Regions from separate parts of the Arenimonas alkanexedens genome, predicted to be linked through region 2. Evidence: riboswitches for the same ligand, from Rfam matches in the RefSeq annotation. Region 2 holds a riboswitch; the other holds the start of a gene.

Region 1 (5,120 bases), on a different contig from region 2:
CAAGCGGACATCGGTCCCCTCCCTGGCCAAGAGGGCCTTCCGGCCCAACCGCCCAACCCGGCGGGCTTCGGACCGGAAGGCCCCCTCCTGACCCTAGAGGCCGGCCTAGAAACTGGCGTCGAAGGCAACTTCGCCCTGAACCCCCACCTGATAGGACGATACCCGGCGTTCGAAGAAGTTCGTCAGTTCCTGGACGTCCTGCAGGTCCATGAAGGGGAAAGGATTGCGGGCGCCGAAGTGCTTGGGCAGCCCCAGCTGGGCCAGCCGCTGGTCGGCGCAGTACTCCAGGTACTGGCGCATGTCGCGCGGCGACAGCCCCGCCACCCCGCCGGACAGGACGTCCTCGCTAAACAGGCATTCGCAATCCACGGCTTCGCGCAGCATCTGCACGATGCTGGCCTTGAGCTCGTCGTCGAACAGATCGGGCTCTTCTTCACGCGCGGTGCGGATGACCTCGAAGGCGAACGCCATGTGCCCGCTCTCGTCGCGAAACACCCAGTTGGTGCCGCCGGCCAGCCCGTGCAGCAGCCCGCGCGACCGCAGGTAGTACACGTATGCGAAGGCGCCAAAGAAGAACAGGCCCTCGATGCAGGCTGCGAAGCAGATCAGATTCAGCAGGAACTGGCGCCGCTGGGCCTGGGTGTCGAGCCGCTGCAGCTGCTGCACGCTGTCCATCCACTTGAAACAGAACGCGGCCTTGTGGCGGATGGACGGCACGTTCTCGACCGCGGAAAACGCCCTGGCGCGCGCCTCCGGCTCGGGCAGGTAGGTGTCGAGCAGGGTGAGGTAGAACTGAACGTGCAGCGCCTCTTCGTACAGCTGGCGAGACAGGTACATGCGCGCCTCGGGCGCATTGATGTGCTGGTAGAGGTTGAGCACGAGGTTGTTGGACACGATCGAGTCCCCGGTGGCGAAGAACGCCACCAGCCGCTCGACCAAATGGCGCTCGGCCGGCCCGAGCTTGTTCTTGAGGTCATTGGTGTCCAGCGAGAAGTCCACTTCCTCGACGGTCCAGGTATTGCGGATCGCATCGCGGTACATCTCGTAGAACTGCGGGTAGCGCATCGGCCGCAGGGTGAGGCTGTAGCCCGGGTCGAGCAATTTCGTGGTGGTCATGGAGGTAGTCATTACTGGCAGGCCTCGCAGGACTCGGGGTTCTCGAGCGAGCACACCACGGCGGCCGTGGTGTCGACGGTGGTTTGGGCAATGCGGGTGGCGGGGCGGGAGCGCAGGTAGTAGGTGGTCTTGATGCCTTGCTTCCAGGCATACATGTACATCGAGGAAAGCGCGCCAATGTTTGGCGACGCCATGAACAGGTTCAGCGACTGGCTCTGGTCGATGAAGCCGCCTCGCTCGGCGGCCATGTCGATCAGTGAGCGCATGGGAACTTCCCACACCGTGCGGTAGACCGCCCGCAGCTCGGCCGGGATCTCTACGATGCTCTGCACCGAGCCTTCAGCCAGCTTGATGCGGTCGCGCATCTCGGGCGTCCATTGGCCTAGCTGCTTGAGCTCAACGACCAAGTGCCGGTTCACCTGCAGGAAGTCTCCCGACAGCGTCTCGCGCTTGAACAGGTTGCTCACCTGCGGCTCGATGCACTCGTAGCAGCCGGCGATCGAGGCGATGGTGGCGGTGGGCGCGATAGCGACAAGCAGCGAGTTGCGCAAACCGTATTCTCGGATGCGCTCCCGCAGGCGGTCCCAGCGCTCAGGCAGCGTCGGCTGCACGCCCCAAGCGTCGAACTGCAGTTCGCCGTGGGCAGCGCGGGTTTCGTCGAAGTTCGGGTGGTGGCCTCGTTCCTGCGCCAGTTCGCAGCTGGCTTCCAGCGCATGGAAGTACATGTCTTCCGCGATACGCGCCGACAGCGCGCGTGCCTCGGGCGCGTCGAAGGCCAGCCGGAGCCGGAAGAACACGTCCTGCAGGCCCATCATGCCCAGGCCCACCGGTCGCCAGCGCAGGTTGCCCCGGCGGGCGGTCTCGATCGGGTAGAAATTCAGGTCGATCACCCGGTCGAGCTGGCGTACGGCCAGCCGCACCGTTTCCGCCAGCTTTTCGAAGTCGAACTCGGCGCGACCCTGGTCGTCCTCCCGCAGGTGCTGGTCGAGGTTGATCGACCCGAGGTTGCAGACCGCTGTCTCGTCGCCGGACGTGACCTCCAGGATCTCGGTGCAAAGGTTCGACAGGTGGATCACATTGCCCGGTCGCGCGGTCTGGTTGCTGGCGCGGTTGCACTTGTCCTTGAAGGTCATCCAGCCGTTGCCGGTCTGGGCCAGGGTCCGCATCATCTTGCCGAACAGGTCGCGCGCGCGCAGGGTCTTGACCGCGCGGCCTCTGGCCTCCGCCTGTTCGTAGGCGACATCGAAGGCTTTTCCGAACAGGTCGGTGAACTGCGGCACGGTCTTGGGGTCGAACAGCGACCATTCGCCGTCGGTCTCCACCCGGCGCATGAACAGGTCCGGGATCCAGTTGGCCAGATTCAGGTTGTGGGTGCGCCGCGCCTCATCGCCGGTGTTGTCGCGCAGCTCCAGAAACTCCTCTATGTCGGCGTGCCAGGGTTCGAGGTAGACGCAGGCAGCGCCCTTTCTCTTTCCACCCTGGTTGACTGCGGCCACCGAGGAGTCAAGTGTCTTGAGCCAGGGCACGATGCCGTTCGAGTGGCCATTGGTGCTGCGGATCAGTGAGCCGCGCGAGCGTACGCGCGTGAATGAGACGCCGATTCCGCCGCTGAACTTGCTCAGCATCGCTACGTCGGCGTACTTGCGATAGATCGACTCGAGCGTGTCGTCGGGCGAGTCGAGAAGGAAGCAGCTGGACAACTGTTCGTGGGTGGTGCCGGCATTGAACAACGTGGGTGAGCTGGGCAGGTAGTCGAGCGATGCCATGCGCCGGTACAGCGCCAGCGCCTCGGGCACGTCCTGGCTGAGCGCGCAGGCGATGCGCAGGAAAAACTGCTGCGGCGTTTCGATCACCGTGCGCTGGGTGGGATGGCGCAGCAGGTAGCGATCGTAAAGGGTGCGCAGGCCGAAGTAGTCGAAGCGGCGGTCTAGCGAGGCATCCAGCGAGTCGTTGAGCTTGCGCGCGTTGGACTGCACGAAGTCCAGTAGCCGGTCGTTGATGAGTCCAACCTCGTGGCCGCGGCAGATCGACTGCGAGAAGGCGTGGATTTCCTGGCCGGCGACTTCCTTGGCGATGAAGTCGGCCAGCAGGCGCGCGCCCAGGCGCCCGTACTCGGGCTCCTCGGCGGTGAGCAGCGCCGCGGTACGGATGGAGAGTTCGTCCAGCTCGCGGGTGGTTGCGCCGTCGTACAGACCGGAGATGGTGCGGGTGGCGACGCGCATCGGGTCGATCGCGTACAGGTCGCCGCACTGACGTGTCACGGCACGTACGATCTTGTTGAGGTCCACCGGTTCCCGGCGGCCGTTGCGCTTGGTGACGGTCATGCCCAGTGATATGGCGGGCGGGGTGAGGGCGAATTGCGGTTCGCCTTCGCTGGTCAGCGCTTCGAGGGTTTCGGAATTCATGGTTGTGCTCCGTTGCGTGGCGCACGGTCGCCGACCCTCCCTCGGGGGCGGCGCGCGGAGACAGTCAACGGCGACGCCACCAGGCGTCGGCGCGGCCATGCCCCCGCGGGCATGCGAAGTGCAACGGAGGATGGATGGCGGGTGTCGCAGGGACCCAGACGCGGCGCCACGACACCGGCACCGCCTCCCCCCGGAGACCTCTGGGCCGGTCACCGCGCGCTGTGCTTCGCGCGGCTGTCGGCAGGTCTTCGGACTCGTGGACACGAGGCTGACGCCTCACCTACCAACCGTCGCTTCCCAGCCCCTGCAGGCGGGCCTTCGGGCCCGAACCACAGATTCCAGTGCTAATGACGGCCTTCGTTTCCACATACCGCTGCGGGGCAGCGCCGGATTCACACCGGCTTCCCTATTAACCCTTTCGCGTTGCCGCGACAGGGACCGACGGCCACAACATATCGGGTGTTTCGCCAACGGTCAACGCAAGATGTGGTGGATAAAGTGTCGCCGTCCGGCGGGCAGCTAAGGGGGCGAATAAAAATGTAGGAGGGCCTTCAGGCCCGAAGCTTTTGCGCAAAAAGCTTCGGGCCTGAAGGCCCTCCTACAAAGGCGCTTAGTCGGTGGCGTGGAGGTAGTCGAGCGACACCTGCAGCATCGCGCGGGTGCCTACCTTCAGCGCGCCCTCGTCCAGGAAGAACTCGGGCGAGTGGTTGGACGGGGCCTTGGTCGGGTCCTGGCCCTCGGGCGTGGCGCCGACGAAGAAGAAGAAGCCGGGCACCTGGTTGGCGTAGAACGAGAAGTCCTCGGCGCCCATGGTCAGGTCCATCTCGACCACGTTTTCCTCGCCGATGGCGTACTGCAGGCTGGGCAGTACGCGGGCGGTCAGCGCCGGGTGGTTCACGGTGACCGGGTTGCCCTTGGTGTCGGGTACCTGGGCGTCCACGGTGGCGCCGTGGGCCTTGGCGACGCTTTCGGCGACGTTCTTGAGGTCGGCGAACACCTGCGCGCGCATGCCTTCGTCGAAGGTGCGGATGGTGCCCACCAGCTCGACGCTGTCGGGAATGATGTTGTAGCGGATGCCGCCCTTGATGGCGCCAAAGCTCACGACCACCGGTTGCTTCGAGATGTTCTGGCGCCGGCTGACGATGGTCTGGGCGGTGCCGATGATGTCGGCTGCGGCCACGATCGGGTCAACGCCGCCCCAGGGCCGGGAGCCGTGGGTCTGGCGTCCCTTCACCACGATGTTGAAGCGGTCGGACGCCGCCATCAGCGGGCCGCTGCGGTAGCCCACCTGGCCGACGGTGAGCGTGCTGAAGACGTGCAGGCCGAACACCGCCTCGGGCTTGAAGCGGTCGAAGATGCCTTGCTTGAGCATTTCCTCGGCGCCGCCCTCCTCGCCGTCCGGCGGGCCTTCTTCGGCCGGCTGGAACACGAACAGGATCTCGCCCGGAAGCTCGTCCTTCATTGACGCCATGGCCTCGGCCACGCCCATCAGGATGCCGGTGTGGGCGTCGTGGCCACAGGCATGCATCACGCCGGTGGTTTCGCCGCGGAAGGTCGTGGTGACCTTGGATTCGAAGGGCAGGCCGCTGCGCTCGGTGA
Region 2 (5,120 bases):
GTTCGATTTCGTCGGACGAATACTCGAGGATGCCGCCCAAAAGGCCGCGCACCCGTTCAGGCAATGGCCGCGTCGCCAGCGTCGGTGCCGACGCGTGCGGAGATGTGGCCGATGCGGACATGCGGCACTCCGTATGAATTCCCCAGCCGGATTCTAGGCACACGTGCGCCCTCGCGCATAGGGCCGGGCCAGGCGAGCATCATGGCGCGCACCTGGCCCGGACCGTGTTTATTTGCCGTTCCACACCAGGCTGAGCAGGCCGCCGCGGCCCGGGGTGTTGTAGCCGCGAACCATTTCATAGTCGCGATCCGCAAGGTTTTCCAGCCTGCCTTCCAAGCGCCAGGCCGGGCTGAACTGCCACGCGAAGCGCAGATGGGCCAGCGCATGAGAGGGCAGGGTGGCGCCGAAATCGGGGCGGCCTGAGAAATAGTCTCCCTCCAGGGCCAGCGACAGGCCGTTGTTCCAAACGTGGCCCAGTTCGACGTGGGCCTTGCGCTTGGCCCGACGCAGCAGGGGCTGGCCGGTGCCCGCATCGATCGCTTCCTGCCAGGTCAGGTTGCCGCCGCCGCTCCAGCCGCCGCGGTCGAAGCGGTAGCCCAGCTCCACGCCTTCGAGCGCGGCGCGGTTGATGTTAATGGCGTTGTTGGTGCCGGGGGCGGCGAAGGCGACCAGGTCACGGACCCGGGTGCGGTAGACCGACAGCTCGAGCCGCTGGGCCGCGTCCGGCGTGAACACCAGGCCGGTTTCCCAGGTTTCGGATTGCTCGGGGCGCAGCGCTGGATTGCCGGCAAAGCCGAAGCCGGTATCGGGGTAGTAGAGCTCGTTGAAGTTGGGAGCGCGGAAGCCTTCGCCCCAAGACAGGCGCCATTGCACGCGCGCGCCCAGATCCACGCCCCAGCCGGCATTGCCGGTAGTGACGCCGCCGTATTGGCTGCTGTCGTCGCGGCGCAGGGACAGATCCAGCACGTGCCGGCCGAAACGGCCGCCATAGCCGACGAAGGCTGCCTGGCTGCGGCGCGTGTCGTCGAACAGCAGGCCGTTGAACGCATTGTCCGAGGCGCCGTTTTCCCGCTGCCAGTTCAGCCCGAAGCGCAGGCTGGTGTCGTCGTCGAGCGCGAGCGAGTGAAGCCAGTCCACGCTGCTGCGGCGGCTGCGGAAGCCGTTCGGGAAGCTCCCGGCGGTATCCAGGTCCTCGCGCGCGTGACCGACCGTGAACTGATGGCTCCAGGCCGAAGACAGTTCGCCGGCGAGGGTGAGGCCGCCGGAGGTGTTGCGGGCGTCGGTGCTGCCGCGGTCAAACTCCACCTCGGCGTCCGTGGCGATCGCAGTGAACGACAGCAGTTGGTTGCCCAGGCTCGTGCGGCCTCGCAGGCTCAGGTTTCGGTTGCGATAGCCATCGTCGTCCGGATCGAAAGAAAACACCGAGTTCGGGTTGGTGGCCGAGAATCCGCGCAAACGCTGGTAGCCGGCGGTGATTCCGAAGCCTTTGCGGTCGCTGCCGCTGCCGACCGCGGCGCTGGCGCCAACGCGGCCATAGCTGCCCGCGGTGAGGCGCGCCGACGGCGCCGAGGGGTCGCGTGTGAAGACGTGCACGACGCCGCCGATGGCGTCCGAGCCCCACATCGAAGCGCGTGGGCCGCGAACGATCTCGATTCGCTCGATCTGTTCCAGCGGCAAATGGGCGAAATCGAAGACGCCCTGCCCGGTCGAGGTGACGCGGATGCCGTCAATCAGGATCAGGCTTTGGGTGGAATTGCCGCCGCGCAGAAACAGGGCGCTGCCAGCGCCCGGCCCGCCGGTGCGGGCGATGTCGATGCCCGCCTGCCGACCCAGCAGGTCGATCAGGTCCGGCGCCTGGCTGGCTTCGATGTCGGCGCGAGTGATCACGGTGACCGAGGCCAGCGCCTCGTCCAGCGGACGGGCCAGGCGCGTAGCGGTGACCTGGACGGTGTCCAGCGTGGCCGCGTCCTGGGCAAGCACGACGGGGGAAAAGCTGAGGGAAATCGCCGCGCAAAGTGCGGCTTGGCGTGCAACGTGGTTCATTGGTTGGTGTCTCCTGGAACGCTCACCCGCGGGAAGCACGCGCGGGGGGAACCGGGAAACGACGTGGCCGGACGCGAACGGACGCAGGCCATGACGCCGCCCCGTCGCCCTCCGCAACGTGCCGTGGTGGCCACCCCTGGGGGTGGCCAAGCACCAGGCCGGTCTCCGGACTCGCCAGTGACGGGATGCGCGGAGCATTCCGTCTCCCTTCCGCCTTCCCATGCCCGGGGGCACAGTGGCTTGCTGGAGGGTTTTCTGGCCTACCGTTGCGGGGGCAGTGCCGGAGTTTGACCGGCTTCCCGAACACCTGGGACCGGTGAAGTCTATGTCAAGACGGGGTCAGTCGTCGCGCCCGGCGTCGTAGCCGTCGAGTTCGCCATCGCCGCCTACCCGCAGCCGCACCGTGATCGGCCGGCAGCAGACGAAGCAGTCTTCGACGTACTCCGCATCGCCGCCGGACGGGTCGGCGACGGTCTCGAAGGATTCCCCGCAGTGCGGGCAGGTCAGGACGATGGTGTCGAGCATGGCGCCAGCCTGCCCGTGGCCAGGTTTGCCGAACGTGACGGCCTGAGGGTCAGAGGAACAGGCCGATCACGTCGTTGGTGAACCGGCGCCCCAGCTCGGTCGGCTGCCAGCGCTCGCCGTCCTGCTCGAGCCAGCCGCGGTCCCGGGCTTGCTGTAGTTCGGTCGCGATGACCCCGCGGTCCAGGCCGGTGCGCGACTCGAAGTCGGCCAGGCTGAACCCTTCGACCAGGCGCAGTGCGTTGAGCATGTAGTCGAAGGGGAGGGCCTGGGGCGCGATCGCATCATCGCCGCCGATGCCCTGCGGGGTGCCGGCATGGGCCATGAAGTCGCGCGGATTCTTCGGCTTCCAGCGCCGGCGCACCTCGCCACTGGCGCCCGCGCTGATCTTGCCGTGGGCGCCGGCGCCGATGCCCAGATAGTCGCCGAAACGCCAGTAGTTGAGATTGTGCGCGCACTGGTGCCCGGCGCGGGCATAGGCCGACACCTCGTACTGGGCGTAGCCGGCGGCGGCCATGGCCTCGATGCAGCGCTCCTGGATGTCCCAGGCGCTGTCCTCGTCGGGCAGGCCCGCGGGCGGCTTCACCGCGAAGGCGGTGTTGGGCTCCATGGTCAGCTGGTAGTGCGACAGATGCGCCGGCGCCAGCGCGATGGCGCGCTCGACGTCGTGCAGGGCCATGGCCAGGTCCTGGCCGGGCAGGGCGTACATCAGGTCGAGGTTGATGTTGTCGTAGCCGGCGTCCTGCGCCAGTTTGACCGCACGCTCGGCTTCACCGCTGTCGTGGATGCGCCCCAGCCGCTGCAGGCAGCCATCGTCGAAGCTCTGGATGCCGAAGCTGATGCGATTCACGCCGGCGGCGCGGTACTGCTCGAAGCGACCGTGCTCGGCGGTGCCCGGGTTGCACTCCATGGTGATCTCGGCGCCGGGCGCGAAGCGCAGACGGGCTGCGCAGGCATCGAGAATGGCGCCGATCGCGTCGGGTGCAAACAGGCTGGGCGTTCCGCCGCCGAAGAACACGCTGTGGACGGTACGGCCCCAGACCTGGGGCAGGTCCTGCTCGAGGTCGCGCACCAGGGCCGCGACGTAGTCGCCTACCGGCAGCGCCCCGGACTGGCCGTGCGAGTTGAAGTCGCAGTAAGGGCACTTCTTGACGCACCACGGAATATGGACATAAAGCGAAAGCGGCGGCGGGATGAGCGTGCTCACGGCTCGCGCAGTCGCTCGCGCAGCTGGGCCAGGGCCCGGCCGCGGTGGCTGATGCGGTTCTTCAGCGCCGGGTCGAGCTCGGCGGCCGTGTGTTGCTGGTCGGGATCCAGGAAGACCGGGTCGTAGCCGAAGCCGCCTTCTCCACGGCGCGCGGCCAGCACGTAGCCCGGCCAACGGCCTTCGACCACCAGCGGCTGGGGGTCGCGGGCATGCTGCATCAGCACGAGCACGCAGTGGAAATGCGCCCGCCGCTGTTCGCCCTCCAGCCCCTGCATGCGTTCAAGCAGCTTGGCGATGTTGGCGGCCGAATCGCCGTGGCTGCCGGCATAGCGCGCGCTGTACAGGCCAGGTTCGCCGTCGAGTGCGTCCACCACCAGACCCGAATCGTCGGCCAGCGCCGGCAAACCGGTCGCGGCGCAGGCGTGCCGCGCCTTGATGATCGCGTTCTCGACGAAGCTCAGGCCGTCCTCGACGGCGTCTTCCACGCCCAGCTCGCCCTGCGTCACCAGCGCGTAGCCGGCTTCGGCCAGCAGCGGCTGGAGTTCGGCGAGCTTGCCCTGGTTCGAGGTGGCGAGGACCAGCTTCCTGGGCATGGCGTGGCTCAGTCCGCCAGCGCCGCGCGCTGCAGGGCGACCAGTTCGGCCACGCCTTTTTCGGCCAGCACGAGCAGGGCATCGAGTTCATTGCGACGGAAGGCGTGGCCTTCGGCGGTGCCTTGGACCTCGATGAAGCCGCCGCCGTCGTTCATCACGACGTTCATGTCGGTGTCGCAGGTGCTGTCCTCGCGGTAGTCGAGGTCGAGCACCGGCACGCCCTGGTAGATACCGACCGACACGGCCGCCACCGCGCCCAGGATCGGGTCGCGGCTGATGTCGCCGCGGGCCTTGAGCACCGCCACGGCGTCGCATAGCGCCACGTAGGCGCCGGTGATCGCCGCGGTGCGGGTGCCGCCGTCGGCCTGCAGCACGTCGCAGTCCAGGGTGATGGTGCGCTCGCCCAGCGCCTTGCGGTCGATGCAGGCGCGCAGCGCGCGGCCGATCAGGCGCTGGATCTCCAGCGTGCGGCCGCCCTGCTTGCCGCGCGCGGCCTCGCGGTCGTTGCGGGTGTTGGTGGCGCGCGGCAGCATGCCGTATTCGGCCGTGACCCAGCCTTCGCCCTTGCCGCGCAGGAAGCCCGGCGCCTTGTTGTCGATGCTGGCGGTGCACAGCACGCGGGTGTCGCCGAAGCTCACCAGTACCGAGCCCTCGGCGTGCTTGGTGAAGTGCCGCTCGATGCTTACGGCGCGCAGCTGGTCGGGGGCGCGGCCGTCGGGGCGGGTGGAGCTGGTCATGGGGCACATCCGGCAATC

What was found. Region 2 has a riboswitch for cobalamin ahead of ACYVGY_RS07185 (TonB-dependent receptor domain-containing protein). Riboswitches for the same ligand answer to the same signal wherever they lie in the genome.
Region 1: linked by a shared signal. The riboswitch ahead of ACYVGY_RS09190 (ribonucleoside-diphosphate reductase subunit alpha) and the one ahead of ACYVGY_RS07185 (TonB-dependent receptor domain-containing protein) in region 2 are both predicted to bind cobalamin.

The regions. Positions count from the first base shown of each region.
Region 1 covers NZ_BAAGUO010000003.1:254,170-259,289, forward strand. The annotation lists gene ACYVGY_RS09185 (ribonucleotide-diphosphate reductase subunit beta) at 106-1,116, opposite strand; gene ACYVGY_RS09190 (ribonucleoside-diphosphate reductase subunit alpha) at 1,128-3,521, opposite strand; cobalamin riboswitch at 3,744-3,979, opposite strand; gene ACYVGY_RS09195 (M20 family metallopeptidase) at 4,132-5,120, opposite strand, start outside.
Region 2 covers NZ_BAAGUO010000002.1:555,333-560,452, reverse strand. The annotation lists gene ACYVGY_RS07190 (DUF1631 domain-containing protein) at 1-121, opposite strand, end outside; gene ACYVGY_RS07185 (TonB-dependent receptor domain-containing protein) at 229-2,043, opposite strand; cobalamin riboswitch at 2,183-2,369, opposite strand; gene ACYVGY_RS07180 (CPXCG motif-containing cysteine-rich protein) at 2,383-2,568, opposite strand; gene hemW (radical SAM family heme chaperone HemW) at 2,618-3,772, opposite strand; gene rdgB (RdgB/HAM1 family non-canonical purine NTP pyrophosphatase) at 3,769-4,365, opposite strand; gene rph (ribonuclease PH) at 4,374-5,102, opposite strand.